4 regions of the Vibrio sp. Vb1574 genome follow, and region 3 is predicted to be linked to each of the others. Evidence: predicted binding sites of a transcription regulator. Region 3 holds the regulator's gene; each other region holds the start of a gene.
What was found. Region 3 encodes CRP, which controls carbon source genes, mostly activating them, when cyclic AMP is high. Its sites were predicted from a motif close to TGTGANNNNNNTCACA; they were not measured.
Positions count from the first base shown of each region.

Region 1: the regulator CRP is predicted to act here: its motif matches at 5,382-5,397, upstream of udp (uridine phosphorylase).
Region 2: the regulator CRP is predicted to act here: its motif matches at 2,635-2,650, upstream of R7O12_RS04660 (glycogen/starch/alpha-glucan phosphorylase).
Region 4: the regulator CRP is predicted to act here: its motif matches at 2,766-2,781, upstream of R7O12_RS00795 (NupC/NupG family nucleoside CNT transporter).

Region 1 covers NZ_JAWOTC010000016.1:7,495-15,038, reverse strand. The annotation lists gene R7O12_RS12455 (COG3014 family protein) at 1-366, opposite strand, end outside; gene hinT (purine nucleoside phosphoramidase) at 436-786, opposite strand; gene R7O12_RS12445 (methyl-accepting chemotaxis protein) at 1,056-3,047, shown strand; gene R7O12_RS12440 (DUF1887 family protein) at 3,211-4,371, shown strand; gene udp (uridine phosphorylase) at 4,528-5,286, opposite strand; gene R7O12_RS12430 (zinc/cadmium/mercury/lead-transporting ATPase) at 5,601-7,544, opposite strand, start outside.
Region 2 covers NZ_JAWOTC010000004.1:126,739-134,282, forward strand. The annotation lists gene malT (HTH-type transcriptional regulator MalT) at 1-2,179, opposite strand, end outside; gene R7O12_RS04660 (glycogen/starch/alpha-glucan phosphorylase) at 2,914-5,367, shown strand; gene malQ (4-alpha-glucanotransferase) at 5,485-7,544, shown strand, end outside.
Region 3 covers NZ_JAWOTC010000031.1:33,523-41,066, reverse strand. The annotation lists gene R7O12_RS17115 (ABC transporter ATP-binding protein) at 1-290, shown strand, start outside; gene R7O12_RS17110 (TIGR02444 family protein) at 287-775, shown strand; gene R7O12_RS17105 (hydrolase) at 863-1,870, shown strand; gene R7O12_RS17100 (YheU family protein) at 1,904-2,116, shown strand; gene R7O12_RS17095 (phosphoribulokinase) at 2,242-3,111, shown strand; gene crp (cAMP-activated global transcriptional regulator CRP) at 3,352-3,984, shown strand; gene R7O12_RS17085 (DUF1338 domain-containing protein) at 4,121-4,912, opposite strand; gene astD (succinylglutamate-semialdehyde dehydrogenase) at 5,161-6,618, opposite strand; gene astA (arginine N-succinyltransferase) at 6,647-7,544, opposite strand, start outside.
Region 4 covers NZ_JAWOTC010000001.1:177,705-185,248, forward strand. The annotation lists gene deoC (deoxyribose-phosphate aldolase) at 1-754, opposite strand, end outside; gene R7O12_RS00790 (hypothetical protein) at 845-979, shown strand; gene R7O12_RS00795 (NupC/NupG family nucleoside CNT transporter) at 1,338-2,621, opposite strand; gene R7O12_RS00800 (TatD family hydrolase) at 2,826-3,599, opposite strand; gene R7O12_RS00805 (DUF5363 family protein) at 3,586-3,783, opposite strand; gene prfC (peptide chain release factor 3) at 3,878-5,467, opposite strand; gene rimI (ribosomal protein S18-alanine N-acetyltransferase) at 5,753-6,208, opposite strand; gene R7O12_RS00820 (DNA polymerase III subunit psi) at 6,221-6,622, opposite strand; partial or broken gene R7O12_RS00825 (hypothetical protein) at 6,782-7,227, shown strand; gene R7O12_RS00830 (GNAT family N-acetyltransferase) at 7,290-7,544, opposite strand, start outside.

The sequences.
Region 1 (7,544 bases), on a different contig from region 3:
GTCTTGGAGATTGTCGTTCACTGCGAGAGAGCCGACGCTCGTTGCCGTGTCTGACACAGATATCGTCGCTCGATCTTGTTGAACACGTACGGCACGATCGCTGCTTTCTAGCGCATTCAAACTTGTTGGGTAATCTTCAGCAAGAAAAGAGATGCGACCTTTTTCAAAATTGCCAAGTATCTCGCCACCCACTTCACTTGATTGAAGTTGTTTTGCTTTGGCATATTCCCCTGCAACAACGGCTTGATAAACTTCTTGATTCTGGTTGCTGTAATGGCTAAACAGATTGCCCGCAGATAAGTTCGCGCAGCCAGAGGCCATTAAAGCCCAGCTCATCAGCCCTAACAGCTTTACACCTAGTTTCACATTTATCTCCACAAATGTGTCATTCGACAGGAAAAAGAAGTGGGTGAATCACCACCCACTTTTAAAAGCTTAGCTCAATACCATTGGACCTAGAGGGCGGCCGCCTAGTAGGTGCATGTGAATATGGTAAACCTCTTGGCCACCATGTGGATTACAATTAACGATCAGGCGATAGCCGTCTTCAGCAATACCTTCTTCTTTCGCTAACTTTCTAGCAACAGTGAACAAACGCCCCATCATTGCTTCATCTTCAGCTTCTACATCATTCGTTGTTGGGATCAGTTTATTCGGAATAATGAGAATATGGCTTGGTGTGCGAGGGTTAATGTCGCGAAACGCAGTCACCAAATCATCTTGATAAAGGATATCGGCAGGGATTTCCTTGCGAATAATTTTACTAAAGATCGTTTCTTCCGCCATGAGGACTCCATTTTATAAACGTAATTAGACCCCAATTAGTATGCGCCAACCAAAAGCGGAGCTCAATAAAAACAGTGTTCACTTAACATTATTAATCAAATGCTAATTAACGAAGCTTTTTTTGTCGTGTGCGTCATAAAATGCGCATCACAAACTGAATACAATCCAATGAATTTTGTTACTTTTTTAAGACAATTATTATTTTTATACCCAAGTAAATTCAAAAATACTTGGGTAGCTTGTCTATTTCTGGGAGAGGGAGCTCACTTATGCGAGGTTCAGTTATTAAAAGGATGTATGCCGGCTTTGCACTGATCATCATCCTATTTGCCGTCACAATTGCCATTATGATGGGAGGAATGAGTGATATTCACGGAAAATTTGGCACGGTTTCTAAATCATCCCTACCGTTGGTATCGTTATCTAATCAAACCAGTGTTGAGCTGCTTTCTGCCGACAAATCATTTAAAGACTTCCTGACGACAGAGAATAAACAACGCATGGATGAAATGCGTCAGGAATTTGCTAGATCTCAACAGCGCTTCGAATCCACATTGGCTCAACTGAAAACCGCAAGCCAAATCTACCCTTCTCTTGCCGAACCGTTTTCACAGTTAAAAACGTTAGAGCAGAGCTATTTTACAGAAGCTCTAGAGGCCATGGACAACTACGAAGCAATGTTTGCGGCTCAAGAAGAAGTGCAAAAATCCTCACGCCGCTTCCAAAAACTGAATACCGAACTTTCGGTTGGTCTTAAAGAATATGTGGCAGATCAAACCAGCATTTCTGTCAAAGTCATGGCAAAGAGCTACTTTATCAAGTTAAAAGATGCCGAAGTAATTACCTCTGATGCCCTCGCCAGTTCCAACCCTGAGTTTGTTACGCAAGCCGTAGCTAAAAACCGCAAAGCAGTAACGCACTTGAATTACGCATTCCGCGGGTTGGTGACTCAGCTTCCTGAGCTAGAAAAAGCTTTTGGCGAATCTGTAGAGCAATTTACTCGTGACGTTGGTATGCGTGGCGGTGTGCTAGACCAACATAATAATTACCTCAATGCCCGCGCCGCTTTGTATAACAATATCGCCAACCTAGCAAATAAAGTGGATTCAACCATGGCGATTCTTGAGCAATTCACGACAACCGCAACAGATAAGCTCAATGAATCATTGGCAGACGCAGGTGACATATATTCGGCGGGTGTAACGAAAGCCATCATCATTGGCGTTATTGTCGTTTTACTCGCGACAGCTATTGGCTACCACATCGCACAAAGCGTTCGCGAACCGTTGACTCGTATTCTAAAAGTGTTAGAAAGCCTGACTGAAGGTGATATGACACAGCGTATCGACATTCGCTATAACAACGAATTCAGCCGTGTGAGTGGACACATTAACTCACTCGCCGACAACCTTCACGAGATCTTGGTGAAACTCAACGAAGCGTCAGAAAACCTATCGTCAACCGCGACAACCAACGAACGCACCTCTTCGCAAGCACAAATCAAATTGAGCTCTCAACGCGAACAAACGGCAAACGTCGCTACCGCGATGACAGAAATGTCCCATTCAGTGCAGGAAGTCGCGCAAAGTGCGCAAGGCTCGCTAGAAATGGTGCAACGCGTCGAATCTGCCTCTGAAGAAGGCAGAAATGTTATGAGCAGTAACATCTCAACCATTAATCAACTAGAAACACGTTTGAACGAATCGGTCTCCGCAGTTTCTGAGCTACAAAAGATGAGTGGTCAAATTGGGTCTATCCTTGATGTGATCCGCAACATTGCGGAGCAAACCAACCTACTGGCATTGAACGCGGCAATTGAAGCGGCTCGCGCTGGTGAACAAGGTCGCGGCTTCGCGGTAGTGGCAGATGAAGTACGAGTACTCGCATCAAGAACGACTCAATCAACCACTGAAATTGAATCCATGATCAGTAATCTGCAATCTAGCTCACAATCAGCAAACCAAGTCATACAAAGCTGTATGAGCGATATGGAGATGTCGGTTGAGCAAGCGTCAAAAGCGAACAGCTCAATGGAAGAGATCCAGGCGCTAATCATTGAGATCAGCCAAATGAGTACGCACATTTCACAAGCAGCAGCAGAGCAAAGTGAAACATCAACAGACATTGCTCGCAGTATTGAAGATATCAACAGCATCGCCGATGAAAGTTTCCAAGCCATGTCGAGTATCGCACAAACTAGTGAATCACTGACCCACTTGGCTCATCAGCAAAATGAATTGGTCCACCGCTTTAAGTTATAAATACTTTATAATTAAGAGCATTAATTAGTGCAATCAACTGTATAAGGGCGACTTTTTGTTAAGTCGCCCTTGTTTTTTGTCGGCCATGTCTACATATGATTAATAAGGCCAGCTCATCCCCTTGCACAACTCTTTTCGAGCGGCCTCATAAAAAGGAAAATCTATGGCTGTTCATGTTGGTATTATCGACCAAGACCCAGTGAGATTGGTCACTCCTCTATTAGATAATCGTACGCTAAGCACACATATCGTCTTCATCGGAGACAAGAGCCAGTTAGATATATTTGACCGACTGAGTGCCGTTTTAGATCAACGAGAAATTACTTCTGAATTTTTTGAAATTCCATCCGCTGTTAATACATCTCTGATCAAACAAGCAATTCAAAAACTGGCAAAAGATCTCCATGAACGCGGCGAAGATGTAAAATTGAACGCGAGCTGTGGTCTTCGTCATCGCTTGTTGTCGGTGTACGAAGTTTTCCGTACCTATCGCTGGCCAATTTTTGTGGTTGAGCCTAGTAGCGATAAGCTTTGTTGGTTATACCCTGATGGCAAAGAAGATACCCAAGTCGAAGATCACATTACGATTGCAGATTACCTCACTATCTTTGGTGCACGCGGCGAGTTTCACCACGTTGATTTACCACCTCTTCTTGATAAAAAATTGTATGAACTTGGTGAACGATGGGCCTCAAATGCGCTTGAACTTGGGCCAGGTCTAGCAACACTTAACTACCTTGCAACCACATGCCGCAAAGAACAAAAGCTTGATGTCGAGCTCTCCGAAAAACAGCAGGGCTACCGTGAGCTCAACATGTTGCTTTCAGATTTAGTAGAAGCAGAAATCGCCACCTATGAGAATGGCGTTTTAACGTTTGCAGATGAAGATGCTCGACGCTTTTCAAACGGTGAGTGGTTAGAAACTTTGGTTCACAGCACCGTGAAGCAAATCCAAGACACCATGCCGACGATCCAAGATCGATCGTTAAATGTTCAGGTTTATCGCAAACTTGGTGAAAGTGAAGTACGCAATGAGTTAGATGTCGCAACAGTTGTAAACAACAAGCTGCACATCATCGAATGCAAAACCAAAGGCATGAGAGATGACGGCGACGATACTTTATATAAGTTAGAATCGCTTCGCGATCTATTAGGTGGCTTACAAGCGCGCGCAATGTTGGTGAGCTTCCGTCCTCTTCGTCACAATGACATTACTCGTGCTGAAGACTTAGGGCTAGCCCTGATTGGCCCTGATGAGCTTAAAGATTTAAGAACGCACTTAACTGCTTGGTTTAAAGACGCGGGCGGTTCAGACGAGATATAGTGCCATTAAGAAAAGCTAAAATTCACAACGATAAAAAGCAGCATTAATGCTGCTTTTTTATACCTAAATTTTAGCTGTACGCATTTCTATAAGTAGAAAAAAACCAGAGGTTAGCCTCTGGTTTTTTCTGTTTGTTTAAATGCCAACTATAGCGGCTTAAAGCATTTTACGCGCTGCTTCTACAACCACTTTAATTGAACGCGCTTCCGTTTCTTTCAGAGTTGAATGATCTGGAATCTCTTTTTGTGTACGGTTGATGATAACACCAGCCACACAACCCGCTTTTAAACCAGAGCTCGCACACATTGTTAGCAGTGTTGCAGACTCCATCTCGAAGTTAAGTACGCCCATGTCTTGCCATTCTTGCATAGAGCCTTGGAAACGCTTAACAACACGACCAGAGAACGTATCGTAACGTTCTTGACCAGGGTAGAACGTGTCGCTTGATGCAGTCACACCCATGTGAACTGTAGCGCCAGACTCTTCTACCGCTGCTTTCATTGCGGTTGCTACTTCAAAGTCAGCAACTGCTGGGAATTCCATAGGAGCAAAGTGTAGGCTCGCACCGTCAAGACGAACTGACCCCGTCGTTACGATCATGTCACCCACGTTTACATGCGGTTGAATTGCACCCGTTGTACCAACACGTAGGAAAGTGCGAACACCAAGCTGTGCCAATTCCTCAACTGCGATAGAGGTAGAAGGACCACCAATACCTGTAGAACAAACCACAACAGGTTTACCGTCTAGCTCTGCACGGTATAGCGTGTATTCACGATGGCTTGCTAGAAATACTGGATTTTCCATTTGTTCTGCGATTTTTTGAACACGCGCTGGGTCACCAGGAATGATCGCTAGAGTCGCACCATTAAGATCAGCTTCAGTAACACCTAAATGGAATACAGCTTGAGACATAAGTCGCTCCTTATTGTGGCTTATTTTATGAACAATAAGCTCATTAATCAGTTATTGGGTACAGATGCACTGTAGCGAACCTTTCACCAACATAGAGTGATCACAATCACAATGACAAAATGTAATGAAAATGAAATTTCAAACAAAACTGGTATTGATCACACTTTAAGGGGCGTTAGATCATTTTGTTGCATAGCAATGCGTGATTTCAAGGACGAGAAAAACGTCTGATCGCATCAGGTGAATACGGTTAAAAAAAGCCCGATACACGAATGCCTCGGGCTATTAATGAGTGGGATCATTGGTTAGGTCAGTTATTTGATCTGTTTGGACTCAAAACGAAGTAATCTCAACGCATTCAATGTCACCAGTGCTGTTGCACCACTGTCAGCTAATACTGCAACCCACAACCCAGTAACCCCAAGTAAACTTGTCACTAAGAATACACCTTTCAAACCTAGCGCTAACGCGACATTCTGACGAATGTTACTTAGCGTCGCACGCGACAGTTCTATCATGGCAGGTAGCTCAATCAACCGGTTGTGTGTTAACGCCGCATCAGCAGTCTCGAGCGCAACATCCGTACCGCCTCCCATCGCAATACCAATGCTCGAAGCTTTCATGGCTGGAGCATCATTGATACCGTCTCCCACCATCGCAACGGTATGTTGTTGTGATAGTTTCTCGACGTAATGCACCTTGTCTGCAGGTAACAAACTCGCTTTATAATCCAAGCCTATTCTATTTGCCATTGCTTCTGCACTTCTCGGGTTGTCACCCGTTAGCATCACCGACGTGACCCCAAGTTCCTTCAACATTGCGATGGCTTGCTGGGCATCTGAGCGCAATGTATCTTGCCATGCGATCACGCCAATGACCTCGTCATCGTAACGAACAATGACAACCGTTTTACCTTGTTGTTCCAACGTAACCACTTGCTCTTTGGCTTCTTGAGAAAGTGGAAAGTCTGCCTTTGAAGGCGTGACCACTTGGACCATTTTTCCATCGACGTAACCAGTGACACCAGAGCCTACTTGCGCGGTTTTATCCAACGCTTCAGGAATAGTAAGCCCCTGCTCTTGCACTTTGGTAACTAAAGAAACCGCTAGAGGATGACTTGAACCAACCTCGATTGACGCAGTTAGGCTAAGTAACTTGTCTTCATCCATATCAAAAGCAAAGACGTCGGTCACTTCTGGTTTACCTTGCGTCAGTGTCCCAGTTTTATCAAATGCGACAGACTCAACCTTGCCAAGCAACTCAAGCGCCGCTCCACCTTTGATCAATGCGCCCCGCTTAGCCGCTGCCGCCAAGCCAGAAGTGATCGCCGCAGGCGTTGAAATGACTAATGCACATGGACAAGCAATCAACAGCAGGGCGAGTCCTCGATAGATCCACGTTTCCCACGGTTGGGCAAATAGTAATGGCGGCGTAACGATAACCATCAGAGACACCAACATCATTAGTGGCGTATACCAACGGCTAAATTTATCAAGAAAGCGTTCTAATGGTGCCTTACGGGATTCTGCTTCTTCAATCAAATGAAGAATTCGATCTATCGCATTCTCGCCCTGACGGGAAGTCACCTGTAAACGAACCACTTTATCGACAACCACAGCCCCGGCCATCACTTTGCCACCGGTTTGATGTTCAACGGGAACAGATTCTCCCGTTAACGCACTTTCGTCAAAACTCGCAAGCGCATCTTGCAAAACACCGTCGGCAGGCAAACGACCTCCGGGTGCGACTTCTATGATATCCCCTGGTTTAAGCTGCGCAGCTGGTACTTCTTTGCGTTCACCATCAATAATTAAAATTGAATTTTCTGGGACTAAGTCCATTAACGCCTGGACACCGCTTCGCGCGCGAGATGATGCATATGCTTCTAACTTTTCACCAATAAGGAAAAGCAATAACACCATTGCGGCTTCGGCGGTTTCACCTAAATATAAAGCGCCGAGCGCCGCTACACTCATTAACGTTTCAATCGCAAAAGGCGTACCGCTACGCGCCAACTTAAATGCTTTGAGCGCGATTGGGTATAAACCAAGTAAACACGTCAAAGTGAATAACCAAGCGCTTATTTGAGGGTCGATCTTAGAAATTACTGCCGCAGTAGCCATTGCACCAGCAATCGAGAGAATTTGGATGTTGTCTCTTATGACGCCAAGCCAGCCTTTCTTTGTAGTGCTTGGTTTTGGAGCATCAAGTGAAAAGAGCGGGAAACCCGTTTTTTGGGCTGTCTGCTCTATCGTAGC
Region 2 (7,544 bases), on a different contig from region 3:
TTAGGTTAGTGCGACGAGCTTCACCTTGGAGGAAATCTAACGCAGCACGAGCGTCGGTATATTGGCCTAAGTTAATGTGGGCGCGGGCAATGTTACGCCATTGCAATTGAGAAAAGTGGTTGCATGCCGATTCAGGACGAACCGCAGTGTTGAGCCATTCTTGCATTGCATCGGTATTCCCGCGCGCTTGCCAAAATAGAATCAACGATAGTGAAGCGTTTGCAGTCCAATCTACGTGGTAAGTCGACTGTTTCATCAAGTGCTGTATATGCTCAATAAATTTACCGGCTTTGTCTAATTCACCGCGTCCAATCGCAATACGCGCCAACATCGAATAGCTATGTAAGTGCTTGCTTGGTGAATGGTTTTCGAGAATTTGCAGACCTTTGTACGCGCATTCTTCCGCTTCATCAAGTCGGTTCCAGCACCAAAGTACTTGCGCGCGAATACGCAGCAAAAATTCATGAAGAGGAACATGCTGAAGCTGCTGATCTTCAATCAGACGGAATGCGGAATCTTGTAGTTCAAAGGCAGCTTGCACGTAACCTTGTGCAATTAAAATCTCGCTTTGCTGCAATATTGCCCATAACGCTTGGTGATATACCTGATACTGACGAGCTAGCTTTTCAGTTTGTTGCATCATCGGCAAAGCACGGTCTAGTTTACCTAGCACGTGGTTAACTTCACCAACAACCGAAGTCGCCACAATTCGGCTACGGTAAATTGTGTTATCAAGTTGGCTAAGCGCTAACTCCGCTAATTCGAGAGCTTTTTCTGGCTGGTTACTGTTGATAGCCACTTGAGCAAGCAACGCGTTTGCTTGACCTTGATAATGAATATCTAACGCAATGTTACGCTTTTTGTGTTCCTCTTCCGCTTCTTCAAGCAGGTGGCCCACTTGGTTATAACGATGCTGACTTTGAGCCAACCATGCTCGGAGCATCGTAAGTTTTGGGTGGCTGAACAACAGATCATCGTCCAACTTGTTAATTGAGCTTTCCAGTGTGCTGAGTTCGCCTTGGTTAAACATCTTCCAGCCGAATTCGTTTAGGATCTCTACCACTAAGTCCTTATCATTCGATTTTTGTGCATGATGAATCGCTTGGTGTGGTGCTTTTTGCTGTAACCAAGCGATAGCAGCATTGCGGTGGAGATCTTTTTCTTGCTGAGGAATACGAGCTTGGCGCTCATGAGACAAAAACTCGCCAAATAAGTTATGGAACCGGAACCAGTTCTGTTCCCCTTCGAGCGGGTAAATGAATAAGCCGTAACGGTTAAGCGATTCAATCATTCCCAGTGCATCTTCGCGTTGGGTAAGGGCAAACACTAGCTCATCATTGAAGTGGTCAAGCACGGATACTTGCATTAAAAAGTGACGAGTTTCGTGATCGAGTAAGTCAAACACTTCTTCGACCAAGTAATCCCACAAGTGCGCGTGATTGAACTGCGATACCGACTCTACAGTTTGTGCCAATGTGCGGTTTTGATGTTGGGCTTGTAATGCGATCAACTGCATCGCCGATGGCCAACCTTCAACATAGGTTCTTAGGCTGTTCGCCATGTCTTCATCGATACCATCGGCGATACGCTGGTTAAAGAAGCGAGTGGTTTCTTCGGTATCGAACGCCAACATCTCGTTGCCGATTTCGATCATTAAATCACGAACACGTAAGTTTGCAGTGCCCAGAGGCGGCGCTGCACGACTGGTTACCACAACGGTGAGGTTGTCTGGCATGTGCTTTAAGAAGAAACGCATGGATTCATGGATTTCATCATTCGTGATTAAATGGTAGTCATCAAGTACCACGTAGCACTCTTGATGAAAGTCAGCCATTTCAGCGAATACTTCGCTAAATAGGGAGCGTAAAGACGAGATCTGACGTTTTTCCGCCAGTTTTTGTGCGTTAGCGCAACTGAAGTTGGTGGCTTTGTTTAATGCTTGAAGCAGATAGTTTACAAAGCGAAAGCCGTCGTTATCGCTGTCATCAATGCTGTACCAACCGACGTTTGGCTTATCGGATAGCCACTGCGCTGCCATTGTTGTTTTTCCGTAACCTGCTGGGGATCGGAATAAAACCAATTTGTAGTAAGGCGCTTGCTGTAGTAAGTCCAACACTCGTGGGCGCACGATGGCATTGTGCAGGCGTCCTGGTCGAGTAAGCTTAGATGGAATCCACATTAGTAGTTATGTCCTTATTTATGTATACCCAAATGGCAGCAACGTGATCATTCTAGTAAAGCCCCCTTGAAAGCCGTCTTACTGAATGATGTCATCAGCATCAAAAACACTGTTTGAATGCCGGATAATGTCGCTACTGTTGGGGCTTGCGTCCGTCTGAAAAACCATTCCATACGGTCACTTAGATATAAAAGCTAGCGAAAACTAGAAATAACTCACATCGCCTAATTCTAGTTTGTATAAAAAGCGTACAATCCTGTGAGCTGAGTGGGATGTTACGACATCAGAAATGTTCGTTACTTTGATCCACTTCCTAATTCTCAAGGGTTGATGGATTTACCATCAACTACGCCCTTTATTTGTGATTGTCGTCACTTAAATATCGTTTGTTTCGTTAGCGTTAAGATCGCGTTGCACATAGATTACGAAAAGTTCTTCTACGCTGACCGAGTTAATGTGACCGATATTACAATTTTCACATCATCAGATGAGTGGACTATAAAAAGCGTCATGAACGGGTTTTAACCTTTCTCACATTCCATTGTGATCAAAATCACTAAGAACTGGTGCAAAGTTCACTTTGTTGAGATTTGGATCACTAACCTAGCAATGGTACCCCCTCTACGCCCTCAGCCCTCCTCCTTCAAAGGATGAGAATTAGGAGGATGTTTATTCACAGAGGTAAATGCACGATGTATGGCAGATGAATTACCAAAAGACGTGAGAATTTCGTAATGAAACCTACTCAACAAAAACAATTTGACAAGAAGTCGTTCCAAGAAAGCGTAAAGAAACACTTATCTGTAACTTACGCTCATACGATTGAAAACGCAGACAGCCGCGCATGGTACCTAGCAATGGGGCATGCTCTGGCTGAATTTACTACTCTAGATTTGCTTGCGACAGAAGAAGATCCACGCATTAAAAGTGCGAAGAGCGTTAACTACCTTTCGCTAGAATTCCTTATCGGTCGTTTGACGGGTAACAACCTAATCAGCATGGGTCTGTATGAACAAGTAACAGAAGCAATGGCTGAACTGGGTTACAACCTAACTGATCTGCTAGAAGAAGAGCGCGACCCATCATTGGGTAACGGTGGCCTTGGTCGTCTGGCTGCGTGTTTCATGGATTCATGTGCGGCACAAGAATTCCCAACTGTCGGCTATGGTTTACATTACGAATACGGTCTATTTAAACAGTCATTCAAAGATGGTCGCCAGCAAGAAGCACCTGACGCTTGGCGCGGTGTAGAAGGCTACCCTTGGGAAATTGCGCGTCCAGAACTTGCGCAAGAGATCGGTTTCTACGGTCACGTTGAAGTGATTAACGAGAACGGTAAAGAAGTTCGCAAATGGGTACCAGGCATGACAGTAAGAGCAATGCCTTGGGATCTTCCAATTGTGGGTTACGAATCAGACACGGTTTACCCGCTACGTCTTTGGGAATGTCAGGCGATTGCACCATTCTCACTAGCAAGCTTTAACAATGGTGATTACTTCGAAGCTCAGCACGCACTGATCGACGCAGGTAACATCACTAAAGTGCTTTACCCGAACGACAACCACGAGAAAGGTAAAACACTGCGTCTAATGCAGCAGTACTTCCACTCAGCAGCGTCTGTACGTGACATCCTACGTCGCCACGAAGCTGCGGGCTACTCGCTAGCGGATCTACCTAAGCAAGAGACTATCCAGCTTAACGATACACACCCAACGATTGCGATTCCTGAACTAATGCGCATCCTGATGGATGAAAAAGGTTTAACTTGGGAAGCGGCTTGGGAAATCAGCTCTAAGACATTTGCGTACACCAACCACACGCTACTTCCAGAAGCACTAGAGACATGGCCAGAGTCGCTAATCCAGCACCTGCTACCACGTCACATGGAGATCATTTACGAGATCAACCACCGCTTCCTACAAGACGTACGTGCAATGTGGCCGGGTGATGTCGCGAAGCAACAGAAGCTTTCTATCATCGAAGAAGGTTTCCACCGCATGGTTCGCATGGCAAACCTATGTGTAATCGGCTCTTACGCAGTAAACGGTGTAGCAGCACTTCACTCTGAACTGGTTAAGAAAGACCTATTCCCAGAGTTCCACGAAATGTACCCGACACGTCTACACAACGTAACGAACGGTATTACGCCACGTCGCTGGTTGAAGTTCTGTAACCCAGGTCTGTCTCAGCTTATCACTGAGAAAGTCGGCCCAGAATGGCCAGCGAAACTAGAGCAACTTGAAGGTATTGCGAAGTACGCTACTGACGCGACATTCCAAAAAGAATTCATGGCAGTGAAGAAAGAGAACAAAGAACGCCTAGCAACTTGGGTGAAAGAGAACATGGGTATCGAGCTCGATACTAATGCAATCTTCGATGTTCAAATCAAGCGTCTGCACGAGTACAAACGTCAGCATCTAGACTTGCTACACGTACTGTCTCTGTACCACCGTATTCTTAATGAACCAGGTTTTGAGTGTACGCCACGCGTTGTGTTCTTCGCAGCAAAAGCAGCACCGGGTTACCACCTAGCGAAAGAAATCATCTTCGCAATCAACAAGATTGCAGACAAGGTGAACAACGATCCTCGCATCGGTAACAAGCTGAAAGTGGTATTCATCCCTGACTACCGCGTGAGCATGGCTGAAATCATTATCCCTGCGGCTGACGTTTCTCAACAAATCTCGCTAGCGGGTAAAGAAGCATCAGGTACAGGTAACATGAAGATGGCGCTAAACGGTGCCCTAACTATCGGTACGATGGATGGTGCGAACGTTGAAATTCGTGAAGAAGTGGGCGATGAGAACATCTACATCTTCGGTCTAGACGTTGAAGGTGTGAAAGCGCTAAAAGCTCAAGGTTATAACCCATTTGACTACTACAACGCGGATCACCTACTCAAAGCGTCCATGGACCTACTACTGGGTGAAGAATTCACTCCAGGTCAACCGGGCCTACTACGTGCAACGTACGATAGCCTGCTGGATGGCGGTGACCCATACCTATGTCTTGCGGACTTCGCATCGTATGTGAAAGCGCACGAAGACATGAGCGAACAATATAAAGATCAAGCTGGCTGGGCGAAGAAGGCCATTCTTAATACCGCCCTTGTTGGCAAGTTCACGTCAGACCGCTCAATCCGAGACTACGTGAACAATATCTGGAAACTTGAAGCGGTGAAACGCTAATAGAACCTAGTTAAGACCAAGGTAGCCAAGCGCTACCTTTGGTCATTTTCCAAAAGAAGTTATTGATAACAATAAAACCCTACATGGAAGGTGTTGGTATTACCTTCGGAGAAAGCGATGAAAGAACAAACAGCATTAAAGAAAGTCGCGGAAATGGCGAGATTGGCTGATAGCTATGTCAGTGCTTGGGGAGATGAGGCTAAAGTGTCTGAGGAGACGCTACGCCGCTTGCTCGCTTCGCTTGGCTACGATACTAGCAGTGATGAAAAACTACTGGCTTCTGCTGAAAAGAAACATAAAAAAGACGTACTAGCCCCTGTTCTTGTTTTACGCGACGGCGAACCAGTCGAAGTGGAACTAAACCTAGGTACGAGTGCTCGTGAGAGTGAATTCAGCTGGCGTTTAGAAACAGAACAAGGAGAGGTACTTGAAGGCTATCTTCAGTCCCAAATTGTTCGTGATGAGCGTGCTGAGGGTGGCCCTCTAGTGTTTGCATTGCCAAAGAACTTGGCTTGGGGTTATCACAAACTGATCATCAGTCGTAAGCGTCGTAAAACACCTTACGAGATGTCATTGATCATTACGCCGAAAGCGTGTTTCAAACAAGACGATCTAAACCAACACAAAAAGCTATGGGGTCCTAGTATCCAGCTTTACACACTGCGTACTCAGCATAACTGGGGCATCGGTGATTTTGGCGACCTAAAACAACTGGTGAGTGATATTGCCTCTCGTGGCGGTGACTTCATTGGCTTGAACCCTATTCACTCGCTGTTCCCTGCGAATCCAGAAGGGGCAAGCCCATACAGCCCGTCTTCTCGTCGTTGGTTGAACATCATGTACATCGACGTAAGCTCTGTACCTGAATTCGCGCTAAGTGCAGAAGCACAACAGCGTGTTGGTAGCGCAGAGTTCCAACAACGTTTACAAAAAGCGCGAGACTCTCATTGGGTGAATTACACCGAAGTTTCGCAACTAAAAATGAGCGTTCTTCCGCTACTATTCAGTGAGTTTAAAGCTCGCCATTTAGACAAAAACACCGATCGCGCTCGTGCCTTCTTGGACTTTGTTGAAAAAGGCGGCGACAGCTTGCTACATCAAGCTGCATTCGATGCACTTCATGCTGATTTACATGCAGAAGATGCAAACATGTGGGGTTGGCCTGTATTCCCTGAGAAATACCGCACATTCGACGCAGCTGGTACTCAGAAGTACATTAAGGACAACCAAGATCGTGTTCACTTGTACATGTACCTGCAATGGATCGCAGACGATCAAATCAAAGAAGCACAAGCGCTAGCCGAAGAAAAAGGCATGGCTGTGGGTTTGTACCGCGACCTTGCGGTTGGTGTTGCAGATTCAGGCAGCGAAACATGGGCAGACGAAGGCGCGCTAGTATTGGATGCAAGCATCGGTGCGCCGCCGGATGTACTTGGTCCACTAGGCCAAAACTGGGGTCTGCCTCCGCTTAACCCTCAGGTTTTAGAAGCGACTGGCTACGACGCTTATATCAAATTGCTACGTGCTAACATGAAGCATTGTGGTGCATTGCGTATCGACCACGTACTTGGCCTGCTTCGCCTTTGGTGGATTCCAAAAGGCGAGAAAGCGACAGAAGGCGCATACCTGTACTACCCAGTTGAAGACATGCTAGCAATCCTAGCGTTGGAATCTCACCGTCATAAGTGTTCTGTAATCGGTGAAGACTTGGGTACTGTACCTGATGAAATCGTTGATATCCTTCGTGATGCGGGTGTGCATTCGTACAAAGTCTTCTTCTTCGAAACATCAAAAGACGACGGTGGTTTTATTTCTCCGAAGCATTACGCAGAGCAGTCTATGGCGGCATTGTGTACGCACGATATGCCAACACTACGCGGTTTCTGGCACTGTGATGACTTGAAGATGGGGCGTGAGATTGGTTTGTACCCTGATGAACAGCAGTTGGAAGGCCTATTCGCTGACCGCTTGAAGTGCAAACAAGGTATTCTAGACAGCGTTCGCTGGCATGGCTATCTGCCAGAAGGCATTGGTCATGATGCTCAGTACGTGCCAATGGATTCATACCTAAGCGAAGCGCTGCAACTGCACGTAGCTGCGGGTGACTCTGCACTGCTTAGCGTTCAGCTTGAAGACTGGCTAGAAATGGATCAACCGGTCAACATTCCTGGCACGGT
Region 3 (7,544 bases):
CTGCGAAGAAAGAGCAAAAACGTCGCGATGCAGAGTTTCGAAAACAGACAGCGCCAATTCGCAAAACGCTGACACAACTAGAAAATAAAATGGATAAGTTAGGTGCTGCACTGGCCGAAGCTGAAGAACAATTGGCGGACAACTCACTGTATGCGGCCGAAAATAAAGCTAAACTTAACCAAGTGCTGGCACTTCAAGCTTCTAGTAAGGCTGAGCTCGAAGAAATTGAAATGGAATGGATGTCTGCTCAAGAAACGTTGGAGCAGATGGAGCTAGAGTTTAATCAATGAGTAATCAACACGCTGAATACACACTCACCCTAGAACACCTTTGGCAGTTTAGTCTGCAATTTTATGGTGTGCGAGAAGTGAAAGAGGCGTGTTTATCATTACAGAACAACTACCACGGTAACGTGAACCTACTCCTGCTGCTCAGATGGCTCGATGAGCAGCAACTCATTTTCCAAGAAAAAGACTGGTCCTTGGTGCAAGACTGTCTAGGTAGGAGCGAAACTTTACTTCACTCCTTTCGCGACCTTCGTCGCCACCTTAAGTCTCAAGTCAATGACGCTTTGTATCGTGAGACCTTGCAGTTTGAGCTGCAACTAGAAAAGCAGCAACAAGCGGATTTGGTGGACTGCATTAACTCACTTGCACTACTCAAAAATGATGGTGACCCACTGACGTTGAGATACTGTCGTCAACTCGGTGGGGAGCATTTGCAGCAAGCCTTTGCTATTCCGGTGCCAAACATTCAACCACCAAAACGCCCATAACTCTGTAGAATACCTATAATCTTTATAAAGGATTATATTAATAAGTTCTTCAACGGACACCGAAGGACCGCATAAGAGCAGTTAGGTATGACACAATTTTTCGCAGCCGCCGGGATCAAAAACCCGCATCTCCAAACGCTTTTGCCGCGTTTTATTCGCAAAAAAGCGTTGTTTACGCCGATTTGGCAAACCCTCGATACATCCGATGGCGACTTTCTCGATCTCGCGTGGAGCGAGGACCCAACCCAAGAGCCTGCACAAAAAAAGCCGATTTTTGTTTTATTTCATGGATTAGAGGGGTGCTTCTATAGCCCTTATGCCAATGGGCTAATGAATGCATTTGCTCAATCTGGATGGCTGTCGGTGATGATGCATTTCCGCGGTTGTAGCGGTAAGCCAAACAAGAAAGCTCGCGCCTATCATTCTGGTGAAGTGACTGACGCCCGCCACTTCTTAGAGCACCTTGAGCAACGCTTTCCTGATAACCCCAAAGTTGCGGTTGGTATTTCTCTTGGCGGTAACATGTTGGCGAATTATTTAGCCCAATATAAAGACCACCCTATTTTGAATGCAGCGACTATTATCTCAGCGCCTTTAGACCTAGCGGCGTGTGCGAACCGTATAGAACAAGGCTTTTCAAAAGTGTATCGCCGTTATCTGCTTTCTTCACTGAAACGTAACGCGTTACAAAAGCATCATCTACTGCATGGCGAGCTGGCGCTGTCCTACAACTCAATCAAACGTGTCACACGGCTGTATGAATTCGATGATTTGATTACCGCACCATTGCATGGCTTTAAAGACGCACAAGATTATTACGACCAATGCTCTGGCTTAAGTAAACTACAGCAAATCACGCTACCCACACTGATCATCCATGCCAAAGACGATCCGTTCATGACCGATGATGTGATACCGAAGTTTGTTCTGCCAGATAACATTGATTACCGTCTCTTTGAACACGGTGGCCATGTTGGCTTCCTAACAGGAACGGCGTTAAAACCTAAGTTTTGGTTGGAGGAAGCGCTGCCCGCGTATTACGAAAGTATCGCCGCAGATTACCTTTCTGCTGTATCCAAGCAACGAACGCAGTAAACTAGCCGCTCATCATAAAAGTTAGAGGTATTTATGATCATTCCATGGCAAGACATTGCGCCGGAAACATTGGAAAACTTAATTCGTGAATTCGTCTTACGCGAAGGAACGGATTACGGAACCGTCGAGGTTTCTTTGCAAGACAAAATTGATCAAGTTAAAGCTCAATTGGAAAAAGGTGAAGCGGTTATCGTGTTCTCTGAGCTACACGAAACCGTCGATATTCAACATAAAACAAAATTTTAGACCCTTCACATTTTACCGTATCCCACTCGATGACAAGGTATTGTTACGTGCTATAGTGGGATATCGACCGTGCAGTAGTAACTCTACTGCACATTACAGGTAAGTAATTTTCGACAAGGTTTGTCATGTCAGCTAAACACCCAATTATTGCGGTTACTGGTTCGTCCGGTGCCGGCACGACCACTACATCTGAAGCCTTCCGTAAAATGTTCAATATGATGAACGTTAAACCCGCATGGGTTGAAGGCGATAGCTTCCATCGCTTTACTCGCCCAGAAATGGACATCGAAATTCGCAAAGCCCGCGAGCAAGGTCGACACATTAGCTACTTTGGCCCACAAGCTAATGACTTCCCGGGATTAGAAGAGTTTTTCCGTAAGTTCGGGCATGACGGCACTGGCAGCGTGCGCCGTTATCTGCACACGTTTGACGAAGCGGTTCCCTACAATCAAATGCCAGGCACGTTTACACCGTGGCAAGACTTACCCGAAAACAGCGACGTTCTGTTTTATGAAGGGTTACATGGTGGCGTGGTCGATGGCGATGTTAATGTTGCTCAACATGTGGATTTCTTAATCGGCATGGTGCCGATTGTAAACTTAGAGTGGATACAAAAATTCGTACGTGACACTCGCGATCGCGGCCATTCGCGTGAAGCGGTAATGGACTCAATCGTGCGATCCATGGACGATTACCTCAACTATATCACTCCGCAGTTTTCTCGTACTCACATCAACTTCCAGCGCGTACCGACCGTTGATACTTCCAACCCACTTAATGCAAAAGGCATCCCTAGTTTGGATGAGAGTTTTGTGGTGATTCGCCTACGCGGTATCAAGAATGTCGACTTCCCATATCTGCTGGCCATGATTGATGGCTCATTCATGTCACGCCACAACACGATTGTCGTACCCGGCGGTAAGATGAGCTTTGCAATGGAGCTCATAGTTCGGCCTATCCTACAACAGCTCATCGAAACAGGGAAAATTGGCTAAAAACCTGCCTGCGAAGATGTTTACTTTTCATACCGTGATCATGTGCACAGTTTTGCTTACAAAATCTCAATCATGGCACGATTAAAATCAAGAAATCGTTTTCGAAAAAGGATACTATTTCTTACCGAAACACAAGAGAGCTTGCAGCATATAAAAAGTGCTCTTATTCTAGTAGGCCTAATTCAGGCTTAGCTAAAATATGGATAGCGCAAGCGTACCCTGCAGAGGAAGTGAGATATTATGGTTCTAGGTAAACCTCAAACCGACCCAACATTAGAGTGGTTTCTTTCACACTGTCATATTCATAAGTACCCTTCAAAGAGCACGCTAATTCACGCGGGCGAAAAGGCAGAAACTTTGTACTACATCGTTAAAGGTTCTGTTGCGGTTCTTATCAAAGACGAAGAAGGTAAGGAGATGATCCTTTCTTACCTAAACCAAGGAGACTTTATTGGTGAACTTGGTCTATTCGAGGAAGACCAAGAGCGCACAGCTTGGGTTCGTGCTAAATCTCCTTGTGAAGTTGCTGAAATTTCTTTCAAGAAGTTCCGTCAGCTTATCCAAGTAAACCCAGACATCCTAATGCGTCTTTCTGCGCAGATGGCTCGTCGTCTTCAAGTAACTAGCCAAAAAGTGGGTGACCTGGCGTTCCTAGACGTAACTGGTCGTATCGCTCAGACGCTTCTGAACCTTGCAAAACAACCAGACGCAATGACTCACCCAGACGGCATGCAAATCAAGATCACTCGTCAAGAAATCGGTCAAATTGTTGGCTGTTCTCGTGAGACAGTAGGTCGTATCTTGAAGATGCTAGAAGAGCAGAACCTAATCTCTGCTCACGGTAAAACCATCGTGGTTTACGGTACTCGTTAATCTCGAACTAGAGTGACACGAACAAAATTATAAAAGCCACCAATGGCAACATTGGTGGCTTTTTATTTACTCATGACCAAATGAGATAGGGTGCAGCGAACACTAATGAGTAAGCTTAACAGGTTAACCCTAAAACTTAGCCATTCGTACTTTCAAAGATTTTGTCAGCTGAAGCGGCCACGAAACCTGGGTACAAATCACCATTTTCCATCGGATAGCGCTTAGCAAATTCATAAAACCCGCCAGGGATAATTTCAGTGCCTTCGCTAAAACGAACCGCTACTTTATCTGCCATGGTCGATGACTGCTCTAGCAACACCTCAGGAGTGCCCTTCACTTCACCACCATTTTCATTAATGGTAAACCCAGCGGTACGCAGATGATCGTTTACCTGCTTCACTTCTTCATATTCATTGAGCTGGTTAACGCTCACCGTGAAGTGGTTTGCTCCGTAACCATGCGCCGCAAGCCAAGATGCGTACTCACTTTCTTTAGCCAACGTTTGGTAATCAGCAAAGCTTAAATCCCACAAGCGTCCACCATGTAAGAATGCGCTATCGTTCAGCTTGTCAGCATCGACTTGTGCCACCAAATTTTTCACAATCTCTTGTAGCTCAGGAGAGCACTCTTCAACTTTTAGCTCACTAATAAATACTTTAGGTTGCTTCGGATCTGGGTGCTCATAGTGCTTAGCAACCAGCTTTTTGCTTTCGAAAACGTAATCACCACACGCCTTGTAACCAATAGCTACAAATGGCTTAGCTAGAGTTTCAATACCAAGAGGCGCGATATTGAAGGTACGTAAAGCTATATGATCATTAATCAGAGGCTCATCTTCTTGAAGCAGCTGATGCACTTTAGCAGCCGAAGGGCAAAGACGTTGAATGTAATCTTGCCATAGCGATTCAAATAACACATCGGGCGTCATAACGACTCCTTGTTACGAGATGTAGAGTTTAAAGGTAAGCGGAAGTTGGCTGCTCGTTCACAACAAAAGTTGTCCAGAATAATGAACGAGCAACCATCAACCTGTGACGGTAAATGCCAGTCAGTCAACACGCTTTTCCGAGTCTTTGCTCACTTTTCGTGTTCTGCCAACGATCACTACAACCCATACCTAAATGATGCGCCGGCAAGGTGAGCCGCAATGCATAGTTGCGACTCTATTATTAAAACTTATAGCGCTACACCTGGACTCAATGTTGCAGGCAAGACAGTCTCTTGACCTTCCATTGATGCCATTGGGTACGCACAGTAATCTGCTGCGTAGTAAGCGCTTGGGCGCAAGTTACCCGACGCTCCCGGACCACCAAATGGCGCATCACCACTTGCACCAGTGAGCTGGCGGTTACGGTTCACGATACCTGCACGAATGTGGTCAACGAAGTATTCCCATTCTTGGTCGTCGGTTGAGACCAAACCAGCAGATAAGCCAAAGCGCGTATCGTTTGCTAGCGCCACGGCTTTGTCTAACCCTTCGTAACGCACCACTTGCAGAAGTGGGCCGAAGTATTCTTCATCTGGTAACTCAGCAATGTTCGTTACATCAATGATGCCAGGAGAAACAAACGCCGCCTCTCCTGCTTTCGCTTCAATCAAGCTTTCACCGCCAAGAGACTGTAGATTAGCTTGTGCATCAAGAATAAACTTGGCTGCCGCGACCGAAATTTGCGGTCCCATAAATGGCGCAGGTTCTGCAAATGGTTGGTCTACGCGAATATTGCGTGTCGCTTCGACGAGCTTGGTGATAAGCGCATCGCCTTTTTCACCCAATGGCACATACAAACGACGAGCACACGTACAACGCTGCCCAGCACTGATAAACGCTGACTGGATGATGGTGTAAACCGTGGCATCCAAATCACCATATTTATCAGAGATCACCATCGGGTTATTACCACCCATTTCTAGTGCGAGCATCTTGCCCGGTTGACCCGCAAATTGACGGTGTAATACATGCCCCGTATTCGCGCTACCCGTAAACAGTACGCCATCAATGCCTTTTGCGTCAGCGAGCGCGATACCAGTTTCTTTCGCGCCTTGAACAAGGTTAATCACGCCTTTCGGCAGACCGGCTTCTTCCCATAGCTTCATTGCCAATTCACCCGTCCATGGCGTTTGCTCAGACGGTTTGAAGACTACCGTGTTACCAGCCAGTAGCGCAGGCACAATGTGACCATTTGGTAGGTGGCCTGGGAAGTTGTAAGGACCAAACACCGCCATCACGCCCAATGGGCGGTGGCGCAATACGATTTGGTTGCCTGCTGCTTCACGGCTCGCCTCACCAGTGCGGTCATGATAAGCGCGAATCGAAATGGCAATTTTACCTGCCATTGCCGCTGCTTCAGTGCGCGTTTCCCAAATTGGCTTACCAGTTTCTTTGGCAATGACTTCGGCGATTTTTTCGCTGTTCTCTTTTACTTTCTCCGCAAAAGCCAACACGATTGCCTCACGCTCTGAAAATGGGCGCTTTTTCCAGTCAATAAACGCTTCACGCGCTGCAGATACCGCCTGGTTCACCTGCTCTGCCGTTGCACCTTTGCCTTGCCAGATCACTTCTTGGTTGTACGGCGACAGAGACGTAAATGCTTCACCCTGACCTTGTACCCATTCACCTGCAATCCAATGTGTCATTGTTTCTATCCTTAAATTCTGTCGTCTGTTACTGCGGAAGAAGGCGAACGAAATCCCCTTCTTCAACCGAAAGTGCATCTGCAACGTCTGGTGCGATCATTACGCTCTGTGTCTCTGCGTCATACGCCGCCTTAGTGACTGTCGCACGGAAGTTCTCGAAAGATGAATTACACATCAAGAAGTCTTGTGTGCTGGAATGTTCAGAGATTTTGACTTGCGCGCGGAATGAATGACGTACCGACTCAATATTACGCAGATCACACTCAACCGTTGGGCCACCATCGAAGATGTCGACGTAGCCTCGGTTGGTAAAACCTTCACGCTCAAGCAGCTTCAGCGCTGGACGCGTGTTGTCATGTACTTGACCAATCACGGCTTGCGCTTCTGGGCTGAGCAGGTTGATGTAAATAGGCAGTTTCGGCATCAAGTCGGCGATAAAGCCTTTCTTGCCGATACCTGTCAGGTAATCTGCAAGAGTGAAATCGATAGAGAAGAAATGCTCTTGGAGCCATTGCCAGAATGGTGAATTACCCTCGTCGTCTGAAACGCCACGCATCTCCGCAAAGATCGTTTCAGAGAAGCGCTCTGGGTGCTCTGCCATCATTAGGAAACGACACTTCGACATTAGACGACCATTCAGACCTTGGCGGAATTTCTCACGCAAGAACAAGGTACAAATTTCGCTGTTACCCGTGTAGTTATTACCAAAAGTAAGCAGTTTAACGACGTTGTTAACGCCAAGCTTTGGCGACGAGTGCACAACTTTACTAATGTGATATGAGTAAAATGGGACATCCCAGCCGATAGATGCTTCGATTCCGGTGGTACCCGCAACCTCACCCGTTTCAGAGTCAAAGCCAACCATCAGGTAGCCTTCATCGCCTGGTTCTGCCACATCTGGCTTACCAAAGCTGTACTCTGAATGT
Region 4 (7,544 bases), on a different contig from region 3:
CGTCGTCCGATACTTCTAATGTATTTAGTAGGTTGGTTAGCAGGCTAGACGCACCAAAACGGTAGTGACGAGCATCAACCCAGTTGTCACCTAGGATTTCGTCAGCCATTGCTAGGTATGCTGCTGCGTCTTCAGCAGTGCGCACACCACCTGCTGGTTTGAAACCAACAGTTTCTGCAACACCCATGTCGCGAATAACTTCAAGCATCATGCGAGCGTATTCTGGTGTTGCGTTTACTGGCACTTTACCAGTTGAAGTTTTAATGAAGTCAGCACCTGCTTCAATACAGATTTGAGATGCTTTCTTGATTAGTGCTTCTTCTTTTAGTTCACCTGTTTCGATGATCACTTTAAGAAGAATGTCACCACAAGCTTCTTTACATTGCTTAACTAGTTCGAAGCCTACTTTCTCATCACCCGCCATTAGCGCGCGGTAAGGAAAAACTACGTCAACTTCGTCTGCACCGTAAGCAACCGCCGCTTTTGTTTCAGCAACTGCGATTTCAATGTCGTCGTTACCATGTGGGAAGTTCGTTACTGTTGCAATACGAACCTCTGGCGTACCTTGCTCACGAAGTGTCTTCTTAGCAATAGGAATAAAGCGAGGGTAAATACAAATTGCAGCTGTGTTGCCTACTGCTGTTTTCGCGTCATGACATAGTGAGATCACTTTTGCATCAGTGTCATCGTCATTCAACGTAGTTAGGTCCATAAGTTTAAGTGCACGTAGCGCTGCTGCTTTTAAATCGCTCATTTCTATCTCCGATCAATATTCAAAAAATTCACTACTCAGCCTTACATCACGTCTTTAACTATAATCAACAAGTCGAGACAATGTGAGTAAATGGCTAAACAGTCTATTAATGAACGGACTTGGTTCCCTGAAGACTCGGCATATACAGCGAAAATTTATCATATGCCAATTGCTATCCTTGTCACCGCACAGTACCAGTTTGGCCTATGGCACAACAATCTATGATTGCGGTGTCTTTAATATCACATCACAAAGCAAAACGCCTATTAGATCTGATATTGCAGGGCAATTCATTTGCCCATCGATTATGTAATATTCATTACGTGATTAAGAATCAAGCTTAACCACTATCCTGTGATTAATACATTATAGAGTTTCACCGCAAAACTGTAGCACCAAATAGAGCGCAAACGGTTTGTATCTCAAAATTTCCTAGCCCCTATTCCATTGACTGCGTAATACCTCGACTAAGGCAAACACCCGATGAAATTTTGGAGCCCGAAAAACGAAAAATGCCCCGCAGCAATCTCTTGCTACAGGGCATGATGTAAAACGGCGTCTATATATTAAGAACCGATTCTAATTATAGTGCTGCAAGGCTTAAGCAGAAGCCTGCAATTGTCGCTGCCATAAGGTTAGACAACGTACCTGCAAGAACTGCTTTAACACCCATGCGAGCGATGTCACTACGACGGTTTGGTGCAAGGCTACCTAGACCACCAAGTAGAATCGCGATAGAAGAAAGGTTCGCGAAACCACATAGTGCGAATGAGATGATAGCTGTTGTCTTCTCAGACATTACTTCACCAGTTGCCGCGATTACTTGAGCGTTTTCACCTAGATATGGTGTGAAGTTCAAGTAAGCAACGAATTCGTTCACTACGATTTTCTGACCGATGAATGAACCAGCTGTTACAGCTTCTGCCCATGGAACACCGATTAGGAATGCTAGTGGAGAGAACGCGTAACCTAGGATTAGCTCTAGTGTTAGTTCTGGCATGCCGAACCAACCACCGATGCCACCTAGCATACCGTTGATTAGCGCGATTAGACCAACGAATGCGATTAGCATTGCACCTACGTTAAGCGCAAGTTGTAGACCAGAAGCCGCACCGCCCGCAGCTGCGTCGATTACGTTAACTGGTTTGTCGTCACCGCCGTCCATCGCTTCTTCGATACTTTCGTGAGGCTGGTCAGTCTCTGGGTGAAGGATTTTAGCGAACAGTAGACCACCTGGTGCTGCCATGAATGATGCCGCAACTAGGTACTCTAGTGGAACACCCATAGATGCGTAACCAGCTAGTACACCACCAGCAACAGAAGCTAGACCACCACACATTACCGCGAATAGCTCTGATTGAGTCATTTTTGGAACGAATGGGCGAACAACTAGAGGTGCCTCAGTTTGACCTACGAAAATGTTAGCTGCCGCTGACATTGATTCCGCACGAGAAGTGCCTAGCGCTTTTTGTAGTGCGCCACCAAGAATCTTGATAACCCATTGCATAACGCCAATGTAGTAAAGAACTGAAATCAGTGCAGAGAAGAAGATCAGTGTAGGAAGAACACGGAATGCGAAGATGAAACCGCCGCCGCCGAATACTTCGAACATCTTGTCAGAAACAAGACCACCGAACAGGAATGATGAACCATCGTTACCGTAGTTGATAACGTTAGAAACACCTGAAGAGAAACCGTTTAGTAGATCACGGCCCCAAGGTACATACAGAACAAATGCACCTAATGCGAATTGGATAGCGAATGCGCCACCCACAGTTCTAAAGTTGATAGCTTTTCGGTTGTTAGAAAATGCCACTGCAATCGCAAGAAGCACTACCATACCGATTAGGCTCATAAACAGGCTCATAGTTTATGACTTCCTTATAAGTTATTTATTGGCGTGTTACAAAATGGAGCTATAAAGCGGGGGCAATTATACTCATGCAGAATCAATTAAAGTAATGCCAGCCTCACACTTTCCTATAAGATTCATGATTGATTCAACCAGCTTTGTGAGTTAATTCACAATAAGCAGGAAAACGTTTTCGATTTCAAACCACATCTTTAGATTTTATTCACATATCGAGAAAGCAAAATTGCTATTTTTCCACAGTTGAGAGGCAATCGATTGCTTTCGGCCGTTATGCAACTCTACGAGCTCATTAAAGACGTGAATGAGTTTGGCTGGGTGATTTGACTCCCCTTGATATCCAAGTATAGGCATATCTGGTGCGTCTGTTTCGATTACTAAGTTTTCGAGTGGTAATTTTTGAATTGCGTCGCGTGTTTTCTTGGCTCTTGGGTAGGTAATCGTTCCTCCTACACCGATAAAAAAACCTAATTTGACCCACTCCATGGCTTGCTGATAACTCCCAGAAAAAGCGTGTAGCACACCACCTCTAGGGAGATTCGCCGCTTTCACCATTTGAATGAGGCGATTGTGCGCTTTTCGGCTATGTAAAATAACTGGGAGTTCGAAGCGTCTAGCCAGCTCAAATTGAACTTCAAGTATCTTTTCTTGCAACTGTGGATCAACATCAATGGCAAAATCTAAACCACACTCTCCTATTGCCACGCACTGCTGCCCTTTTTGATTTAGATAGCCTTCTAGCTCTGTAAGGTGCTGCTCAACGTTATCTTCAAGAAAATACGGATGAAAGCCGAGCGCATAATACAAATTGGCATGTTGCTCTGCCAAAGTTTGAATACGAGCCCAGTTTTGCGGACCGACGGAAGGAATCAAAATTCTTGCGACGCCTTGCGTTTGAGCAAGCTCAAGTTGATGTGCAAAGTCATCTTGAAACACATCAAAATCAAAGTGGCAGTGCGTATCAAAGAGCTTCATCTTGACGCTTTTTATCTGTATCTGCGGGCAGAAAATCAGAGGATGGTTGGGCTTCACTCTTCTCTTCAGTTTGATGGGCTGGGTCTTTTCGATATGGGACACAACTGCGTTTCTGATCGGGAGTTAACCCCATCTCTTTACACCAGTTGTCGTAACGCTTTAGCCCACGTTTAAACCAATTCATATCTTATCCTTATATAAAAACGCCCTTGGCTAAGTTTATAGCCAAGGGCGTTTTAAAATCTAGTTTGCGTTAAGGCTTACCCTAACCGCGCAAATTAGTGCTCACGCGTCGCACGGAAATCAACGTCAGGGAAACGCTCTTTCGCCAAGTTTAAGTTAACCATTGTTGGAGCGATATACGTTAGGTTATCACCACCATCCAATGCTAAGTTCGCTTGATTCTTGCGTTGGAACTCATCCAGTTTCTTCGCATCACCACACTCAACCCAACGAGCAGTTGCAACGTTAATGCCTTCATAAATCGCTTCAACGTTATACTCAGATTTCAAACGAGCCACAACAACATCGAACTGAAGTACACCAACGGCACCAACGATCAGATCGTTGTTCTGTAGAGGACGGAATACCTGTACCGCACCTTCTTCTGATAGCTGAACCAAACCTTTGAGAAGCTGCTTCTGCTTTAATGGATCTTTCAGGCGAATACGACGGAATAGTTCCGGAGCGAAGTTCGGAATACCAGAGAACTTCAGTGATTCACCTTGCGTAAAGGTATCACCAATCTGAATAGTGCCGTGGTTGTGTAGACCAATGATGTCACCGGCGTAAGCGTGTTCTGCACGTGCACGGTCACCAGCCATAAAGGTTACTGCATCAGAGATACTCACTTGCTTGCCAAGACGAACGTGGTTCATCTTCATACCTTGCGTGTAAGTGCCCGATACAATACGCATGAATGCGATACGGTCGCGGTGTTTTGGGTCCATGTTCGCTTGGATCTTAAATACGAAACCAGAGAACTTCTCTTCAGTCGCTTCAACTTCACGTTCAACCGCTTGACGAGTTTTCGGCGCTGGAGCCCATTCAGTTAGACCGTCTAGCATATGATCCACACCAAAGTTACCTAATGCAGTACCGAAGTAAACTGGCGTAAGATCACCGGTTAGGAACATTTCCAAATCAAACTCAGGGCAAGCACCCATGACAAGCTCAAGCTCTTCTCGAACACTTTCCGCAAGGCCTGCACCAACTTTTTCATCAAGCTCTGGGTTATCGAGACCTTTGATGATTCGAACTTCTTGAATCTCATGACCGTGACCTGATTCGTATAAAATCGTTTCATCACGGTGAATGTGGTACACACCTTTAAATTCTTTACCACAGCCGATTGGCCATGTAATTGGCGCACACATCATGCCCAACTCGTTTTCTACCTCGTCCAATACTTCCATTGGATCACGAACGTCACGGTCAAGTTTGTTCATGAAGGTTACGATTGGCGTGTCACGCAGACGCGTTACTTCCATCAGCTTACGTGTACGATCCTCGACACCTTTCGCCGCATCAATAACCATCAAACACGAGTCTACTGCCGTTAACGTACGGTATGTATCTTCCGAGAAGTCTTCGTGTCCAGGCGTATCAAGTAGGTTTACCAGACAGTCATTGTAAGGGAACTGCATTACAGAAGTGGTTACCGAGATACCACGTTCTTTTTCCATTTCCATCCAGTCTGATTTTGCGTGCTGTGCGTTACCACGACCTTTAACCGTACCTGCTTTTTGGATCGCGTTTCCGAATAAAAGGACTTTTTCAGTAATGGTGGTTTTACCCGCATCCGGGTGAGAAATAATAGCGAACGTTCTGCGCTTAGACACTTCGCCTAAAAAAAGGGGATTTGACATTAGTTAATCTTCTAAATTACTTTCATGCTCACAAAATAGGCAAGCATATCTACTATTCGATATTGTGCGGTATTCTCGCTTATTATCGCTGTGCTAGCAAACTGGAAAGACATGAACTGAATTTACTCGGCTCACCAGCCTTTACCTGCAACTAACAAGGGAAAGCCAGCTCCACACAAAGAGATGTAAAAATTCAAAAAATTATTATTACATATTCAAAAGCCTCGAATCCGGATACGCATTTAAAGCATAAGTGTTGATGAGGTAATTAGTAACGGCCTAAAACTAACTCAAAAATAAGTAACTCATGATAATGGCGTCTTCCTTACCATTTCCCGATTTAGCTGGGTAATAGTTGTAACGACGGTCCACTTCATTAAAACCTGCTTGCTCATAAATATGGATAGCTGGGTGATTACTTTCACGCACTTCTAACCAAGCACTCTCTGCTTTGGCTTGTTCACAGTATTCAATAAACGCGTCCAGCAATTTTTGCCCTAGCCCTCTGCCCTGTTGAGAAGGCGCTACTGCAATATTTAATAGTGTCACTTCTCCAACAATATTCTGTCCATAGAAGTAACCAACCACTTGAGAGCCTTCCAGCATCACATGATGGCAAGCACCGCGACTGGATAAGTCACGAACCAAAGATTCGGCCCAAGGGTGAGAATGTGCTTGCTGCTCGATTTGCCAAACTTGGTCGAGGTGCTCTGCACGCATCGGCGTAATTTCAATTGTCACGCATTAGCTCCGTTAAGAAGAGTACGAACAGATTTGTTGCCACAATGCGCGGCGCTGTTCGTTATTACCATCAATATCTTGTAATAGTGGCGAGGTCAGGTGCTTTGCCTTGATGCTTTGATCAGCCTCACAGCCTGCAAACCACACCCACTCTAGCTGATGTTCACCCAGCATGGATAAGCGCTCAGGCTCTAGGTGTAGCGCATCATCAAGCGTGAGCTTAATGCTTTTTAATACGCGCTCAAACATCAATGCCGTCTCGTTTTCTGGACATATTGGCGATACCAATAGGAGTTTACATGAACTTTGCAAATCCAATAATGGCGATTGATAGCCTTCCAGTCTTTCAGGGTGTACCAGCTCCCATGTGCTGATCCCCATTTCACGTAAATACTGTTTCTCGTTAATTGACATTTTCCGTCACCTATTTGAACGAGGGCAATCCTATCAAATTATCGCGATTATACCTAAAGGACTTCAAGGAACACCTGAACACAATGAGATGATTTGGATATTCCTGAACATAGCGTTTTGCCAACGGCCACACATTGGGTATGACATATGAGGTACATTCTGAAATTCTTAAATACGCTACTACTTTGCACACTGGTAGCCGCCACCAGCGTGAGTGTTTTTGCTAATAACAGCGATGAGTGGGAGCTGATTGCAACGAAAACCGTTAACTTTCATACAGAAACAGATACCGTGACACCAAATAGCCTATTCCGAAACCGAAGCTTCAGTAAAATAAAACTAAAATGTGTGCAAGGAACGGTAGACATGAATGGTTTAAAAGTCGTCATGACAGATGGTAGTGAGAAAAAGCTTTCCTCTATGGGCGTACTAACAAGCGGATTGTCGACTCGTGCCTGGAGCCTTCCAGGTACAAAAGAAGCCAAGCTAAAACGGATTGAAATGACTTACAGTAGCTGGGGAAGCACAAAACTTAGCCTGCTAGGGGTAAGTAAAAAGCGAAAATAGAGGTCTGGGGCAAAAAGAAAAGTAACCAGTCATCCTAACCTCCCTATCTCAGTTTTCAGTGAATAAGAAAGAAGCCCACTTAGTCGTGGGCTTCTTTCATTTACAGTTCAGAGAACTCTGGCGCATAGTCTATGCGTCCGGAGCGTCCAGCACATTGACCTTCGACCAACTCTGCGACTCGAAATGCACCTTTAGGGACATCCCAAGCACATTCAAAGCCCATCTCGTCGCATGATTGAAAACCCTGGCGCGCGTAATAATCAGGATCGCCCAACACCACACACACTGGGTAACCAAAATCACGCAGTGAATCAAAACCTTCTTTGATCAACTCTGCAGCGATGCCTTGGCGACG